2 regions of the Cellulosimicrobium sp. TH-20 genome follow, and region 2 is predicted to be linked to the other one. Evidence: riboswitches for the same ligand, from Rfam matches in the RefSeq annotation. Region 2 holds a riboswitch; the other holds the start of a gene.
The links. Region 2 has a riboswitch for FMN ahead of pnuC (nicotinamide riboside transporter PnuC). Riboswitches for the same ligand answer to the same signal wherever they lie in the genome.

Region 1: it holds a riboswitch for FMN, as region 2 does, so the genes downstream of both, ribD (bifunctional diaminohydroxyphosphoribosylaminopyrimidine deaminase/5-amino-6-(5-phosphoribosylamino)uracil reductase RibD) here and pnuC (nicotinamide riboside transporter PnuC) in region 2, are expected to answer to the same signal.

What each region holds. Positions count from the first base shown of each region.
Region 1 covers NZ_CP020857.1:2,999,239-3,006,504, reverse strand. The annotation lists gene B8281_RS13305 (GNAT family N-acetyltransferase) at 1-521, opposite strand, end outside; gene rpe (ribulose-phosphate 3-epimerase) at 573-1,241, shown strand; FMN riboswitch at 1,524-1,649, shown strand; gene ribD (bifunctional diaminohydroxyphosphoribosylaminopyrimidine deaminase/5-amino-6-(5-phosphoribosylamino)uracil reductase RibD) at 1,808-2,941, shown strand; gene B8281_RS13290 (riboflavin synthase) at 2,941-3,564, shown strand; gene ribB (3,4-dihydroxy-2-butanone-4-phosphate synthase) at 3,612-4,988, shown strand; gene ribH (6,7-dimethyl-8-ribityllumazine synthase) at 4,985-5,452, shown strand; gene B8281_RS13275 (phosphoribosyl-ATP diphosphatase) at 5,526-5,789, shown strand; gene hisG (ATP phosphoribosyltransferase) at 5,900-6,754, shown strand; gene B8281_RS13265 (PH domain-containing protein) at 6,801-7,266, shown strand, end outside.
Region 2 covers NZ_CP020857.1:1,451,172-1,458,437, forward strand. The annotation lists gene B8281_RS06445 (phosphatase PAP2 family protein) at 1-384, opposite strand, end outside; gene B8281_RS06450 (phosphatase PAP2 family protein) at 384-1,082, opposite strand; gene B8281_RS06455 (RidA family protein) at 1,138-1,533, opposite strand; gene B8281_RS06460 (NUDIX domain-containing protein) at 1,695-2,192, shown strand; gene B8281_RS19955 (hypothetical protein) at 2,237-2,365, opposite strand; gene B8281_RS06465 (acetyl-CoA C-acyltransferase) at 2,561-3,772, opposite strand; gene B8281_RS06470 (acyl-CoA dehydrogenase family protein) at 3,903-5,144, opposite strand; gene pnuC (nicotinamide riboside transporter PnuC) at 5,311-6,021, opposite strand; FMN riboswitch at 6,171-6,296, opposite strand; gene B8281_RS06480 (TetR/AcrR family transcriptional regulator) at 6,479-7,237, opposite strand.

The DNA.
Region 1 (7,266 bases), 1.5 Mb from region 2:
AGCGGGAGCGACCCGGCGGCCTCGGGGACGTCGGCGACGACGGAGACGACCTGGCGGACCCCCGCGGCGGCGAGCGCCTCCAGGAGCGCGGCGAGCAGCGCGGTGCCCACCCCGCGCCCGGCGTGCTCCGGGTCGAGGTAGATCGTGTCCTCGGCGGTGTGCCGGTAGGCGGGCTTGGGGCGCCAGGCCGACGCGTACGCGTAGCCCGCGACGACGGCGCCGGTCGGGGAGCCCGGCCCGCCCGGGGCGTCGACCTCGGCGACGAGGAACGGCAGGCCGCGCGCGGTGACGTCGTCGAGCTTGCGGTGCCACGCCGGGACGTCCCAGACCTCCTCCTCGAACGTCACGCACGTGTCGCGCACGAACGGGGCGGCGATCTCCGCGACCCGCGGCAGGTCGTGCACCGTGGCCGGGCGCACCGTCACGGCGGGTGCGGAGGCGTGCGTGTCCCCGGGGCGGTGCGGCGTGCCGCGGACGGAGGCAGGGGCCGGGCCGGGGGAGGGGGAGGAGAGGTCGCTCACGCGACGAGGGTACGAGCACCGGGCTCCGGCACGCGCCCCTAGGCTGGGCCCATGGCAGCCCTCATCGCACCGAGCATCCTGTCCGCCGACTTCGCGAACCTCGAGCGCGACCTGAACGCGATCGCCACGGCGGACTACGCGCACGTCGACGTCATGGACAACCACTTCGTGCCGAACCTGACGCTCGGGCTGCCGGTGTTCGAGCGCCTGGCGCAGGTGTCGCCCGTCCCGATCGACGCCCACCTCATGATCGAGGACCCAGACCGCTGGGCGCCGGCCTACGCGGAGGCGGGGGCGGCGTCGGTCACGTTCCACGCCGAGGCCGCTGCTGCCCCTGTGCGGCTCGCTCGCGAGCTCCGCCGTCTGGGAGCCCGCGCAGGCGTCGCGCTGCGTCCTGCGACGCCGGTGGAGCCCTTCCTGGACCTGCTGACCGAGGTGGACATGATCCTCGTCATGACGGTCGAGCCGGGCTTCGGCGGGCAGTCCTTCATCGAGGGGACGCTGCCGAAGATCCGGCGGGCACGCGAGGCCGTGAGCGAGTCGGGCCTCGACGTGTGGATCCAGGTCGACGGGGGAGTGTCGCGCTCGACGATCGAGCGGGCCGCGGACGCGGGGGCGAACGTCTTCGTCGCCGGGTCGGCGGTCTACGGGGCGGAGAGCGTGCCCGGGGAGATCCAGGCGCTGCGCGATCTGGCGGAGGCGTCGGCGCACTCTCACTGACGTCAGGACGGGAAGGGGCCCTCTTCGGGCCCCTTCTTCGTTCCACATAAAATAGTGTGCCAAGCGCACATCTTCCATCCACAAGACCGCGAGAACCTCACCACCGAGCAAGGAGAAAGAGTGGAGCCAGCCGTCGGACGGCGAAGCTCGACGGCTCAGGGGGAGGCGGTGCTCGCGAGCGGCGACCTCGACGGGAGCGGGCGAGGTCGCGTCGGACCGCCGGTCGCACCCGCGCGGGGCGCACCCGGAGTAACATCGGCGGTTGCAGTACGCAGTACGCACGAACGTGCTCCGGGGTCGGTGCAATTCCGAGCCGGCGGTGACAGTCCGCGACCCGCGCCCACGCGCGGTTGACCTGGTGGAACTCCAGGACCGACGGTGAAAGTCCGGATGGGAGGAAGCACGTGCGGCGTGGCCACGCCTCGGCGCGTGGTGCTCCGGCGACCCGCCGGTGCACCCGTCCGGGACGGTGACGGCCTCGCCGTGGTGAGCGACGCCGTCGAGCCCTCGTGGCTCGACCCGCCGCCCGCCCTCACCCCGGAGCGCCCGTGCCCGGGAGGAGGACGATGGGCGAGCATCCCCGCACCCTGACGGTCGACGACGCGATGACGCGCGCGCTCGAGCTGGCGGCCCGAGGGCCGGCGCACGGGCCGAACCCCCGCGTCGGGTGCGTCCTGCTGGGCCCTCCGCCCGGCGCGACCCTGCCCGACGGCGCCGCGCCCGGTTCGATCGACCCGCACCCGCGGCCCGTGCTCGCCGAGGGGTGGCACCGTGGCGCGGGGACGCCGCACGCCGAGGCGGCGGCCCTCGCGGACGCCCGGGCGCGCGGCGTCGACGTGGCCGGCGCGACGGCGGTCGTGACGCTCGAGCCGTGCGCCCACACCGGTCGCACCGGCCCGTGCGCCGACGCCCTCGTCGCCGCGGGCGTGGCGGAGGTCGTGCTCGGCGTCGACGACCCGAACCCCGTCGCCACGGGCGGCGCGCACCGGCTGCGGGCCGCGGGGGTCCGCGTCGTGCGCGGCCTGCGCGCCGCCGAGGGCGAGGAGCTCCTGCGGGTGTGGCTCACGGCCGTCCGGCGCGGCACGCCGTACGTGACGCTCAAGACGGCTACGACGCTCGACGGCTACGTGGCCGCCGCGGACGGGACGAGCCGGTGGATCACCGGGCCCGCGGCGCGCGAGCACGCGCACCGCGTGCGGGCGGAGGTGGACGCGATCGTCGTCGGCACGGGCACGCTCCTGGCCGACGACCCCGAGCTCACCGCGCGGGTGCCCACCCACGGCTCGTCCCACGAGGCCGCGAGCGCCGCGCGTCTGGCGGAGCACCAGCCGTTGCGGGTGGTCGTGGGCCTGCGGGGGATCCCGCCGACGGCGCGGGTCCACGGGGAGGGTGGCGAGCTGGTGCACGTGCTGACGCGGGACGTCGGTGAGGTGCTGGAGCGGCTCGCGGAGCGCGAGGTGCGGCACGTGCTGGTGGAGGGCGGTCCGACGCTGGCGACGGCGTTCCTGGCCGCGGGCGCGGTGGACGAGCTGCACGCGTACGTGGCCCCGGTGCTGCTGGGGGGCGGGCGGCGAGCGGTGGACGGGTTGGGTGTGGCGACGATCGCCGACGCGCACCGGTTCCGCACGGTGGAGGTGAGGCGTGTCGGGGACGACGCGCTGGTGGTGTCCAGGAAGAGCACGGAAGGACGGGTGGGTTGATGTTCACGGGGATCGTGGAGGAGATCGGCAGGGTCCGGGGGATCGCGTTCCCTGGCGGCGCGGGGGAGGACGCGGTGCTCACGGTCGAGGGGCCGCTCGCGGCGTCGGACGCGGCGCTCGGTGACTCGATCGCGGTGAACGGGGTGTGCCTGACGGTCACGAGCCTCGGGGGCGACGGGTCGTTCACGGCGGACGTGATGCCGGAGTCGTTGCGGCGGACTGCGCTGGGTGACCTCGTGGCGGGGTCGCCGGTGAACCTGGAGCGGGCCGTCCGGGCGGACGCGCGGCTGGGCGGTCATGTGGTGCAGGGCCACGTGGACGGCGTCGGGACGCTCGTGAGCCGCGCGCCGGGGGAGCGGTGGGACGACCTGGTGCTCTCCGCCCCTGCGGGTCTGACGCGCTACGTGGCGGAGAAGGGCTCGATCGCGGTGAGCGGGGTGTCGTTGACGGTGACGCACGTGGACGACGAGACGTTCGGCGTCTCGCTGATCCCGACGACGCTCGAGGCGACGATCCTCGGGCGACTGGTGCCGGGCGACCGGGTGAACCTCGAGGTGGACGTGCTCGCGAAGTACGTCGAGCGCCTGCTGGTGTCCGGCGTGGTCCCCGGGAGCGCGTCGTGACGGGCGCGGGGTCCGCGAGCGCCGCGGTGCCGGAGGGGTCGGGGGCCGTGCGGCTGGGGTCGGTCGAGGAGGCGTTGGCGGCGATCCGGGTGGGGCGTCCGGTGCTGGTGGCGGACTCGCCGGACCGGGAGAACGAGGCGGACGTGGTGTTCGCGGCGCAGGGGGTGTCGGCGGAGTGGGTGGCGTGGACGATCCGGCACTCGTCGGGGTACCTGTGCGCGCCGATGCCGGCGGCGCGGGCGGACGCGTTGGAGCTGCCGTTGATGGTGCCGCACAGCCAGGATCCGCGGCGGACGGCGTACACGGTGACGGTGGACGCGGCGACGGGGGTGTCGACGGGGATCTCGGCGGAGGACCGGGCGCGGACGTTGCGGGTGCTGGCGGACCCGGCGTCGGGTGCGAGTGATCTGATCCGGCCGGGTCATGTGCTGCCGTTGCGGGCGGTGCCGGGGGGTGTGCTGCATCGTGCGGGGCACACGGAGGCCGCGGTGGACCTGGTGCGTCTGGCGGGGAGGGGTGAGGTCGGGGGTATCGCGGAGCTGGTGCACGACGACGGGACGATGATGCGTCTGGGGGACGCGGCGGCGTTGGCGGAGCGTGACGGGTTGGTGCTGATCACGATCGCGGACCTGGTGGCGTGGCGGCGGGTGCACGACTCGGCGCCTGCGGTGGCCACGGAGGTGCCGGATCGGGAGGCGGTGGCGCGGCGGGTGCACCGCACGTCGTCGGCGGAGCTCCCGACGGTGCACGGCCGGTTCCGGGTGGTGGGGTACCGGGACCTGCGTACGGGGGCGGAGCACGTGGCGCTGGTCCCTGCGGTCCCCCCTGCTGGTGCCTCGGGTCGGGGTGAGGCTGGTGCGGAGGCCGCGAGCGCCGTCGGGACGGAGGTGGTGCCGGTGGTGCGGGTGCACTCGGAGTGCTTGACGGGGGACGCGTTCGGGTCGTTGCGGTGCGACTGCGGTCCGCAGCTGGGGGCGGCGTTGGGGCGGGTCGCGGCGGAGGGGGGTGCGGTGGTGTACCTGCGGGGGCACGAGGGTCGGGGGATCGGGTTGCTGGCGAAGATCGGGGCGTACGAGCTGCAGGACGCTGGTCTGGACACGGTGCAGGCGAACCTGGAGCTGGGGTGGCCGGTGGATCGTCGGGAGTACGGGGCGGCGGCGGCGATCCTGGCGGACCTGGGGTTGTCGCGGGTGCGGTTGCTGACGAACAACCCGGCGAAGGTGACGGGTCTGGTGGCGTCGGGCATCGACGTGGTGGGGGCGGAGCGGATCGAGGTGGGTCACGGTGAGCACAACCGGGCGTACCTGGTGACGAAGAAGGTGGCGATGGGTCATCTGCTGGACACGGTGGCGGTCCCGGACGGGGCTGTCCTGGTGGAGCCGGGCGACGAGCCGGGTACGGAGACGAAGGAGGACGAGGGATGAGCGGGGCAGGTGCGCCGACGGTGAGCGTGGACGGGTCGGGGCTGCGGGTGACGGTGGTCGCGGCGAGCTGGCACACGGAGGTGATGGACGGGTTGCTGGCGGGCGCGCGGCGGGCGTTGGCGGCGGCGAACGTGTCGCACGTGAGCGTGGTGCGGGTGCCGGGGTCGTTCGAGCTGCCGGTGGCGGCGGCACGCGCGGTGGAGCACGGCGCGGACGCGGTGGTGGCGCTGGGCGTGGTGATCCGTGGGGGGACGCCGCACTTCGAGTACGTGTGCCAGGCGGCGACGTCGGGTCTGACGGACGTGAGCGTGCGCACGGGGGTGCCGGTGGGGTTCGGTGTGCTGACGTGCGACGACGAGCAGCAGGCCCTGGACCGGGCGGGCCTGGAGGGGTCGCGCGAGGACAAGGGTGCGGAGGCCGCGGAGGCGGCGGTCGCGACGGTCGTGGCGCTGCGCGACCTGTGACGGACCGGGTCGGGGCGTGCCCGCTGGGCGGACACGCCCCGGCCGGGTCCGGGCGGCGGATACCCTGGAGCCCGTGAAGACGTTCGAGTCCCTGTTCGCGGAGCTGTCCGAGAAGGCCACGACGCGACCTGCCGGTTCCGGCACGGTCGCGGAGCTGGACGCCGGCGTGCACGCGATCGGGAAGAAGGTGGTCGAGGAGGCCGCCGAGGTGTGGATGGCCGCCGAGTACGAGGGCGACGTGAAGACGGCGGAGGAGATCTCCCAGCTCCTCTACCACCTGCAGGTCCTCATGCTGGCGAAGGGTCTGAGCCTGCAGGACGTGTACGAGCATCTGTGAGCGGCCGCGCCGGTGAGCGTCCCCCGCTCCCGGCCGCGAGCGCCGCTCGCCCCTCGCTCGTCCCTGCTGTTCCCCTCTTCCTGCCCGATCCCCTGAACGAAGGTCCTGTCATGCTGCGTATCGCCGTCCCCAACAAGGGGTCCCTGTCCGAGCCCGCCGTCGAGATGCTGCGCGAGGCGGGGTACCGCCAGCGCCGTGACCCGCGCGAGCTGGTGCTGGCGGACCCGGACAACGACGCCGAGTTCTTCTTCCTGCGCCCGCGCGACATCGCGGTGTACGTGGGGTCGGGCACGGTCGACGTCGGGGTCACGGGTCGGGACCTGCTGCTGGACTCGGGCGCGGACGCGGTGGAGCACATGCAGCTCGGGTTCGGGGGGTCGACGTTCCGCTACGCGGCGCCGGCGGGGACGATCACGTCGTTGGAGCAGGTGCAGGGGCTGCGGGTCGCGACGTCGTACGAGGTCCTCGTGGAGGGGCACCTGCGGGCGCACGGGGTGGACGCGACGGTGGTGCACCTGGACGGTGCGGTCGAGTCGGCGGTGCAGCTCGGGGTGGCGGACGTCGTCGCGGACGTGGTCTCGACGGGCACGACGCTGCGGGGCGCCGGCCTGGAGGTGTTCGGCGACCCGATCCTGGTGTCGGAGGCGGTGCTGATCCGGCCGCGCAAGGTTGCGGAGGCGGACGTCCCGGCGGGGGTGGAGGTGCTGTCCCGTCGTCTGCAGGGGGTGCTGACGGCGCACGAGTACGTCCTCATGGACTACGACGTGCCGGTGTCGCTCGTGGACCGTGCGGTCGCGATCACGCCGGGCCTGGAGTCGCCCACGGTGTCGCCGCTGCACGACCGGGACTGGGCGGCGGTGCGGGCGATGGTGCGCCGCGACCGCACGAACCAGGTCATGGACGCCCTGTACGACGTGGGTGCGCGCGCGATCCTCGTGACCCGGATCCACGCCTCGCGCCTCTGAACCTCGGCCCCCGGTGGGTGGTCGGCGGGTGTGAGACGGTGGCGGCATGAGCACCGACCCGTTCCCCGACCCCGGCCTGCCGGGCGACCGCGACGACGACCCGTACCGCACGTTCCGGCCCCGGTTCGGCCTGGTGTCGGCCTGGGCGACGGGCGTGGTCGTCGTCGGCGGGTGCGTCGTGGTGGGGCTGTCCGCGACGGGGCCGCTCGGCACGTCGTGGGTGAACCGGCTGTCCATCGCGGCGTTCGCGCTGTTCGCGGCGTGGCTGCTGTGGCGCCTGGGCGGCGTGCACGCCGTCCCGACGCGCGAGGGCCTGCGGGTGCGCAACGTCATCTACACGCGCCGCCTCGCCTGGCCCCAGATCGTGTCGGTCCGCTTCGGCTCCGGCGACGCGTGGGTGCGTCTCGACCTCGCGGACGGGTCCACCCTCGCCGTCATGGGCATCCAACGGGCCGACGGCGCCCGGGGCGAGGCGGAGGCGCGTCGCCTCGCCGCCCTGGTGAAGGCGCACG
Region 2 (7,266 bases):
GACGATCGACGACGTGAGGAAGATCAGCGCCTGCAGTGCGACGGCGAGCGCGGGCACGAGGGCGAACCACCACTGCCGGGTGCGCCACCACACGAGCGCGACGGTGAGCAGCGTGCCGCCGATGATGAACTCGGTCGTGCCGATGAGGGAGAGCACGTCGGTGACGGTGTCCCAGAACGGCGTGCGCCGTTGCTCGAACCACCGGTTGACCGCGACCTCGCCCGGCAGGTCGCCGAGCGGTCCGGTGACGAGGAAGCCCGTCGCGACGATGACCACCCACAGCACCGCCCCCGGGAGGAACGCCCGCAGACCGACGTCGCGCAGCACCTCCTTCGCCGTGGGGCGGGTCGTGTCCAGCTCGTAGCGGTGCACGAAGGGTTGCATCAGACCTCGTTCCTGGGAGTGTCACCGGAGGGACGGCCGGACCGCGCGGCGGTCCACCCGTGGTAGCCGACGGCGGACGCCCCCGCGACCGCGCCGCCGAGGAGGATCCCGCCGACGACGTCGGACGGGTAGTGCGCGCCGAGCAGCACGCGGTCGGCCGCGGTGACGAGGGCGAGCGCCGTCGCACCGCCGACCACCGCGACGCGGCCTCGCCGCCCGAGCAGCGGCCAGACGAGCACGCTGAGCGTCACCCCGACGGCCGCCGCGTTCATCGCGTGCCCGGAGGGGAAGCTCGCGCCCGGCACGGTCGACACGGCGTCCTCGAGGACGGGCCGCGCGCGGCCGACGACCTCCTTCGCGCCGAGGCCGAGAGCCCACGCGCCCCAGATCGTCCCGGCCGCCCAGGCCGCGCGCGACCCGAGCCCGTGGCGTCGCCACGCCCAGACGCACACGCCCATCGCGGCGAGGTTCATCCACCGCGCGGCGAGCGCCTCCTGCCCCACGAGGAGCGCGCGCTCGAGCGCGGGGCGCTCGCCGGCGAACCGCGTCGCCGCGGCGACGGCGGCGCGGTCGGCGTCGACGACGACCCCCGACTCCGCGCGCACGAGCCAGGCGAGCGCGAGCACGGGGAGCGAGGCCGCGACCCCGTACGCCGCCGCCCGCCACAGGGCGCGGTACGGGGTCCGGTCGGCTGGCACCCCCGGACAGTAGCGGCACCCCCGTGACGTCGCGCGCGGGAGCGGGTGCCTCGCGTCAGGCGGGGAGCGCCGCGACCGCCTCGATCTCGACGAGCGCGCCCGGCCGCCCGATCCCGACCCGCAGGACGGTCACGGCGGCGGGGTGCGGGCCCCAGACCTCGCCGACGGCGGCGAAGCCCTCCATGAGGTCGGCCTCGGGGTCGAGGTAGACGGCGAGCCGCGCGACGTCCTCTGGCCCGGCGCCTGCCTCGGCCAGCACGGCGAGGACGTTGCGCAGCGCCTGCGCCGTCTGGGCCGCGATGCCGCCCTCGACGATCGCGCCCGCGGCGTCCGTGCCGTTCTGCCCGCCGACGTAGAGCGTGCGGCTCGTCTCGACGATGGTGCCCTGCGAGAACGCGGGGTTGCGGTGCAGCCCGGGCGGGTTGAGGTGCGTGACGCTCTGCGTGGCCATGGTCGTCCCCTTCTGCGGTCCCGGTCCTGGTGCTGCCGACGCTACGCCGTGCCGCCGACAGACCCCCGACAGGCCCCCGGACACGACCCCGAGACGCCCTCGGCGGGTGGTCCGCGCGGCCCCGACGGGCCGGTCCGGCGTCGGCTGTGTAGGAAGGAGGGGTGAAGCAGTCAGCAGGGCTCGTGCTCTACCGGTTCCGTGCCGACGTCGTCGAGGTGCTCCTCGGGCACATGGGGGGCCCGCTGTGGGCGCGCAAGGACGCGGGCGGGTGGACGATCCCCAAGGGCGAGGTGGAGCCGGGGGAGGACGAGCACGCGGCGGCGCTGCGCGAGTTCGCCGAGGAGCTCGGCGTCCCGGCTCCCGCCGGCGCGGCACCGGACCTCGACCTCGGCACGGTGCGCCAGCGCGCGGGCAAGCTCGTCGCGGCGTGGGCGCGGGAGGCGGACCTCGACGTCACGACGATCGCGAGCAACACGTTCGCGCTGGAGTGGCCGCCGCGCTCGGGACGCATGCAGGAGTTCCCGGAGCTCGACCGGGCCGGCTGGTTCGCGCTCGCGCGCGCCCGCGGGCTCGTGGTCGCGGGCCAGGTCCCGCTGCTCGACCGGCTGGAGGAGCTGCTCGCGCGCGAGCCCGCGGCGAACGAGGCGACCAGGGCATGACGAGAGCCCGGGACCGCGGTCCCGGGCTCGTCGAGCGGGAGGCGTCAGCCGAGCAGGTAGGGCGCCGCGGCGAAGCCTGCGGCGAGCCCGACGAGCGCGACGGCGACGGCGGACAGGTGCGAGCGGCGCGCACGGCTCGCGGTACGGCGGGCTGCGTCGGTCACGGTGGTCATGACGGTCCTCTCGTGGGGGGGGCGGTTCCAGGGAGAGGGACCACGTCAGACGCGATCCATGACGCGAAACCCGGCCGTCGTGGCGCGATCTGCGTCACACCGCGGCGGCCGAAACGCGCCAACCCTGGTGCAGCATCGTGCACCAGGGTTGGTCGGCTCGCGCGGCGGAGCCCCGACGGGGGCCCGCCCGGAGGGTCAGACGCGCAGGACGAGCGCGTCCCCCTGACCGCCGCCGCCGCACAGCGCCGCCGCGCCGACGCCGCCCCCGCGGCGACGGAGCGCGAGCGCGAGGTGCAGCGCGAGCCGAGCGCCCGACGCGCCGACCGGGTGGCCGAGCGCGATGGCGCCGCCGTCGGCGTTGACCACGTCCGCGTCGATGCCGAGGTCCGCGACCGACTGCAGCGCGACGGCGGCGAACGCCTCGTTGATCTCCACGAGGTCGAGGTCCGCCGCGGCGATCCCCTCGCGCTTCACAGCGGCCTCGATGGCTCGCGCCGGCTGGGAGTGCAGCGAGTTGTCGGGCCCCGCGACCTGGCCCGCCGCGCCGATCTCGGCGAGCCACGGCAGGCCGTTGCGCTTCGCGAAGGCGCGGCTCGCGACGACGACCGCCGCCGCGCCGTCGGACAGGGGCGAGCTCGACCCGGCGGTGATGGTCCCGTCCCGCACGAAGGCCGGGCGCAGGCGCTCCAGGGCCTCGAGCGTCGTGTCGGCGCGCACGCCCTCGTCGTGCTCGACGACGACCGGCTCGCCCCGCCGCTGCGGCACCTCGACGGGGGCGATCTCCTCGGCGAGCCGCCCGGCGTCGCGCGCCGCGGCGGCCCGCTGGTGCGAGCGCAGCGCGAACGCGTCCTGCTCGGGGCGGCCGATGCCGCGCGTCGCGCAGCCGCGGTCGGTGAGCTCGCCCATGACCTCGCCGCTGAACGGGTCGTTCAGCCCGTCGTGCGTGAGCGAGTCGGCCATCGTCACGTCCCCGAACGCGAACCCGGAGCGCGACCCGACGACGAGGTGCGGCGCGTTCGTCATGGACTCCTGGCCACCCGCGACGACGACGCTCGCCTCGCCCGTGCGGACCAGCCGGGCCGCGTCGATGATCGCGGTGAGGCCCGAGAGGCACAGCTTGTTGATCGTCACGGTGGGCACGTCCCAGCCGAGGCCCGCGAGGATCGCGGCCTGGCGCGCGGGGCCCTGCTTGGCGCCCGCCTGCACGACCTGCCCGACGATCACCGTGTCGACCTGCTCCGGCGCGACGCCCGCGGCCGCGAGCGCGCCGCGGATCGCGTGCGCGCCGAGCTCGGCCGCCGAGAGCGAGGCGAGCGCGCCGCGGAAGCGCGCGAACGGGGTGCGCGCGCCGTGCAGGAGGACCGGGGTGACCTCGTCCTCGGGGGTGACGGCGGCGGCGTCGGGCATGGGGCTGGCGTCGGTGCTCATGGGACTCCGATCCGGGAGGGCGAGGAGACGGGGCGAACAGGAGCCCCGGCGCCGCGAGGAGGGGCGAGCGGCGCCGGGGAGCGGGGGAGGGCATGCGCCCTCGGGACCGTCAGACGAACGCGGAGACGCCCGTGATGTCGCGCCCGACGATGAGCGCCTGGACCGATTCGGTGCCCTCGTACGTGTGCAGGGCCTCGATGTCGGCGAAGTGCCGCGCGACGCGGTTCTGGAGCAGGATCCCGTTGCCGCCGAGCAGGTCGCGCGCGCTCGCCGCGACCTCGCGCGCCCCGCGGGTGCACGTGTACTTCGCGAGCGACGCCTGCGGGCCGGTGAGCGTCCCCGCCTCGTCGAGCCGCGTCATCTGCGCGACGAGGAGCTGGAGCTGCGTGATCGTCGAGAGCATCCGCGTGAGGCGCTCCTGCACCATCTGGTTCGCGGCGAGCGGGCGCCCGAACTGGACGCGCTGCTTCGCGTACGCGACCGCGGCCTCGTAGCACGCGACCGCGTGCCCGACGGCGGCCCACGCCACCCCGAGGCGCGTCGCGAAGAGCACGCGCGAGGTGTCCTTGAACGACCGCGCGCCCGGCAGGGCGTTCTCGGCGGGGACGAACACGTCGTCGAGCACGACGTGCGCCTGCCAGATCGCGCGGAGCGACACCTTGCCGGTGATGGTCGTGCCCGTGTAGCCCGGGGTGTCCTGCGGCACGACGAACCCGTGGACCTGGCCGTCGCCGTCGTCGCCGACGAGGCGCGCCCACACGACCGTGACGTGGCCCGACGACCCGTTGCCGATCCACTTCTTCTCGCCGTTCAGCACGTAGCCCTCGACGCCGTCGCGCGTCTCCTTGCGCGCCGTCGTCTCGAGCGAGACGGAGTCCGAGCCGTGGGTGGGCTCGGTGAGCGCGAACGCGCCGAGGATCTCCCCGCGCGCCATGGGCTCGGCGTACTTCGCCCGCTGCTCGTCGGAGCCGAGCATCTGGATGCTGCGCAGCGCGAGACCGCCCTGGACGCCGCAGATCGTCGCGACGGAGCCGTCGCCCCGCGACATCTCCATGGCGGCGAGGCCGGCGGCGAGCTGGCTCACGTGCGGACGACCGTCGACGTCGACGCCGTCACGCAGCAGGTCGAGCTCGCCCATGCGCTTGACGAGGTCGAACGGGACCTCGGCGCGCTCCCAGTAGTCGTCGATGACGGGCAGCACCTCGTCCTGGACGAACTGCCGGACGCGCTGCAGGTGGGCGCGGTCCTCCTCGGTCGCGTCGGCGAACGCGCCGGCGTAGTCGAGGTCGAGCGGGGTCGCGAGGTCGTAGGTGGGCTCGGTGACGCCGGGCATGATCGGGGTGGTGGGCATCGGTGCTCCCCTGGGAGGGCGGCTGCGGTCGGTCGACCGTCCTCGACGCGGTTGCCCGGGGTGCGGGCCCGGCGTCGGCGGCGGTCCCTCCCATAGTGCAGCGATACCCCGTCTCAGTCAATCGAGACGGGGTATCGGTGTTGGGTTGGGTCGGGTGACCGGCGGGTCAGGCGGGCGCGCCCGCCGCCGCGGCGTCCGCCTCGGCAGCGGCGGCCGCGCGGCGGTTGACGCGCCACCACACGAAGAACCCGACGAGCGTGAACGCGCCGTAGAACACGTACATGAACGCGGACGCGTAGAAGCCGGCCGAGATCAGCAGGGGCACGCCCACGACGTCCACGGCGACCCAGATGAGCCAGAACTCGACCCAGCCCTTCGCCATGCCGTACGTCGCGAGCAGCGAGCCCATGAAGATCCACGCGTCGGCCCAGACGGGCTCGTACGACTCGAGCGCGCGGAAGACCGGGGTCAGGAGGGCTGTGCCGCCGACGAGCGCGACGACGAGGAACACGCGCTGGCGCCACGACGCCCAGCGCGGCACGACGGCGACGCCGTGGCTGTCCGCGTCGGCGTCACCGAGCCGCGCCTGGGTCTTGCGCCACTGCACCCACCCGTAGACCGACACGACGACGAACATCACCTGGCGGCCCGCCTGGCCGAGCAGGTTGACGGGGTTGGGCGTCGCGAACACCGCGCCGAGGAACACCGTGAGCAGCAGCAGGTTGCCGACGATGCCCACGGGCCACGCCCACACCTTGCGCCGCATGCCGCCCAGCGCCGACGCCAGGCCGAACCCGTTGCCCACGATCTCGCGCCACAGCAGATGCTGGTCGCCGATCGTCAGCTGCGCGTCGAACAGCGCGTGGATCAGGTCCATCGGATGTCCTCGTCCTCCCGGGCACGGGCGCTCCGGGGTGAGGGCGGGCGGCCGGGCCGGGCCACGAGGGCCCGACGGCGTCGCTCACCACGGCGAGACCGCGCCCCGTCGCGCGGGCTCGCGAGAGCCCGGCCGAGGACGGCCGCGCCGCACGTGCTTCCTCCCATCCGGACTGTCACCGTCGGTCCTGGAGTTCCACCAGGTCAACCGCGCGTGGGCGCGGGTCGCGGACTGTCACCGCCGGCTCGGAATTGCACCGACCCCGGAGCACGTTCGTGCGTACTGCGTTCTGCAACCGCCGATGCTACTCGCGCATTCCCCGGGCACGGGACTCGCACCGCACCGTCCCACGGACTGAAACACGATGCGACCCTGCGCCGCCGAGCAGGTGGTCCTGGTCCGTCCGCGGGCGCAGACGAACCAGGACCACCTGCTCGGCGGGGCGGGGCGGGAGGGGTCAGGCCAGGGCGTCGCGGACGGCGCGCGCGACGTCGTCCGCGACGCCCTGCGCGTCCGCGTCCGCGTCCACCACGGTCACGACGACGCGGCGCGCCGCGGGCACGCCGTCCCCGCTGCGCTCCTGGGCGGCGGCGTCTGGCGCGGCGTACCGGCCGACGGCGGCACGGCGCAGGTCCGCGAACGCCTCCTCGAGCTGGGGGCGCAGGTCCTGCTCGGGGGAGCGCAACCACCGGCGCAGGAGCGCGTTGTGCACGGCGACGACGGACGCCGCGAACGCGATGGACGCCGTCGAGCGGCGCTCGTCCGGCGGGAGCGCGTCGCGCAGGTACGCGGTGAACGCGCGCTCGTAGCGGTGGGTCGTGACGAGCTCGCGGTCGCGCAGCGCCGGCACCTGCTGGAGGAGCTGCCAGCGGGCCAGGGACGTCTTGCGCTGACCGACGTGGTGGTCGAACACCAGCCGCGCCGCGCGGCACACCTCGAGGTACGGGTCGACCGTCGGGTCGGGCGTGAGGTGCCCCTCGGCGTCGGGCACGGGCCGCGTCGCGGCGAGCATGACGACGACCTCGTCGAGCAGGAGCTCGTGGTCCGCGAAGACCACGTCCTCCTTGGACCCGTAGCGGCGGAAGAAGGTGGCGCGGCTGACCTGGGCGGCGTCGGCGATCTCCTCGACGGTCGTCTGCTCGTACCCCTTGCGGGTGAAGAGCTCGATCGCTGCGTCGACGGCCTGGGCATGGGTGCGGCTGCGGACGTCGGTCATGCACCGGACGGTACACCGGTACCCGGCGC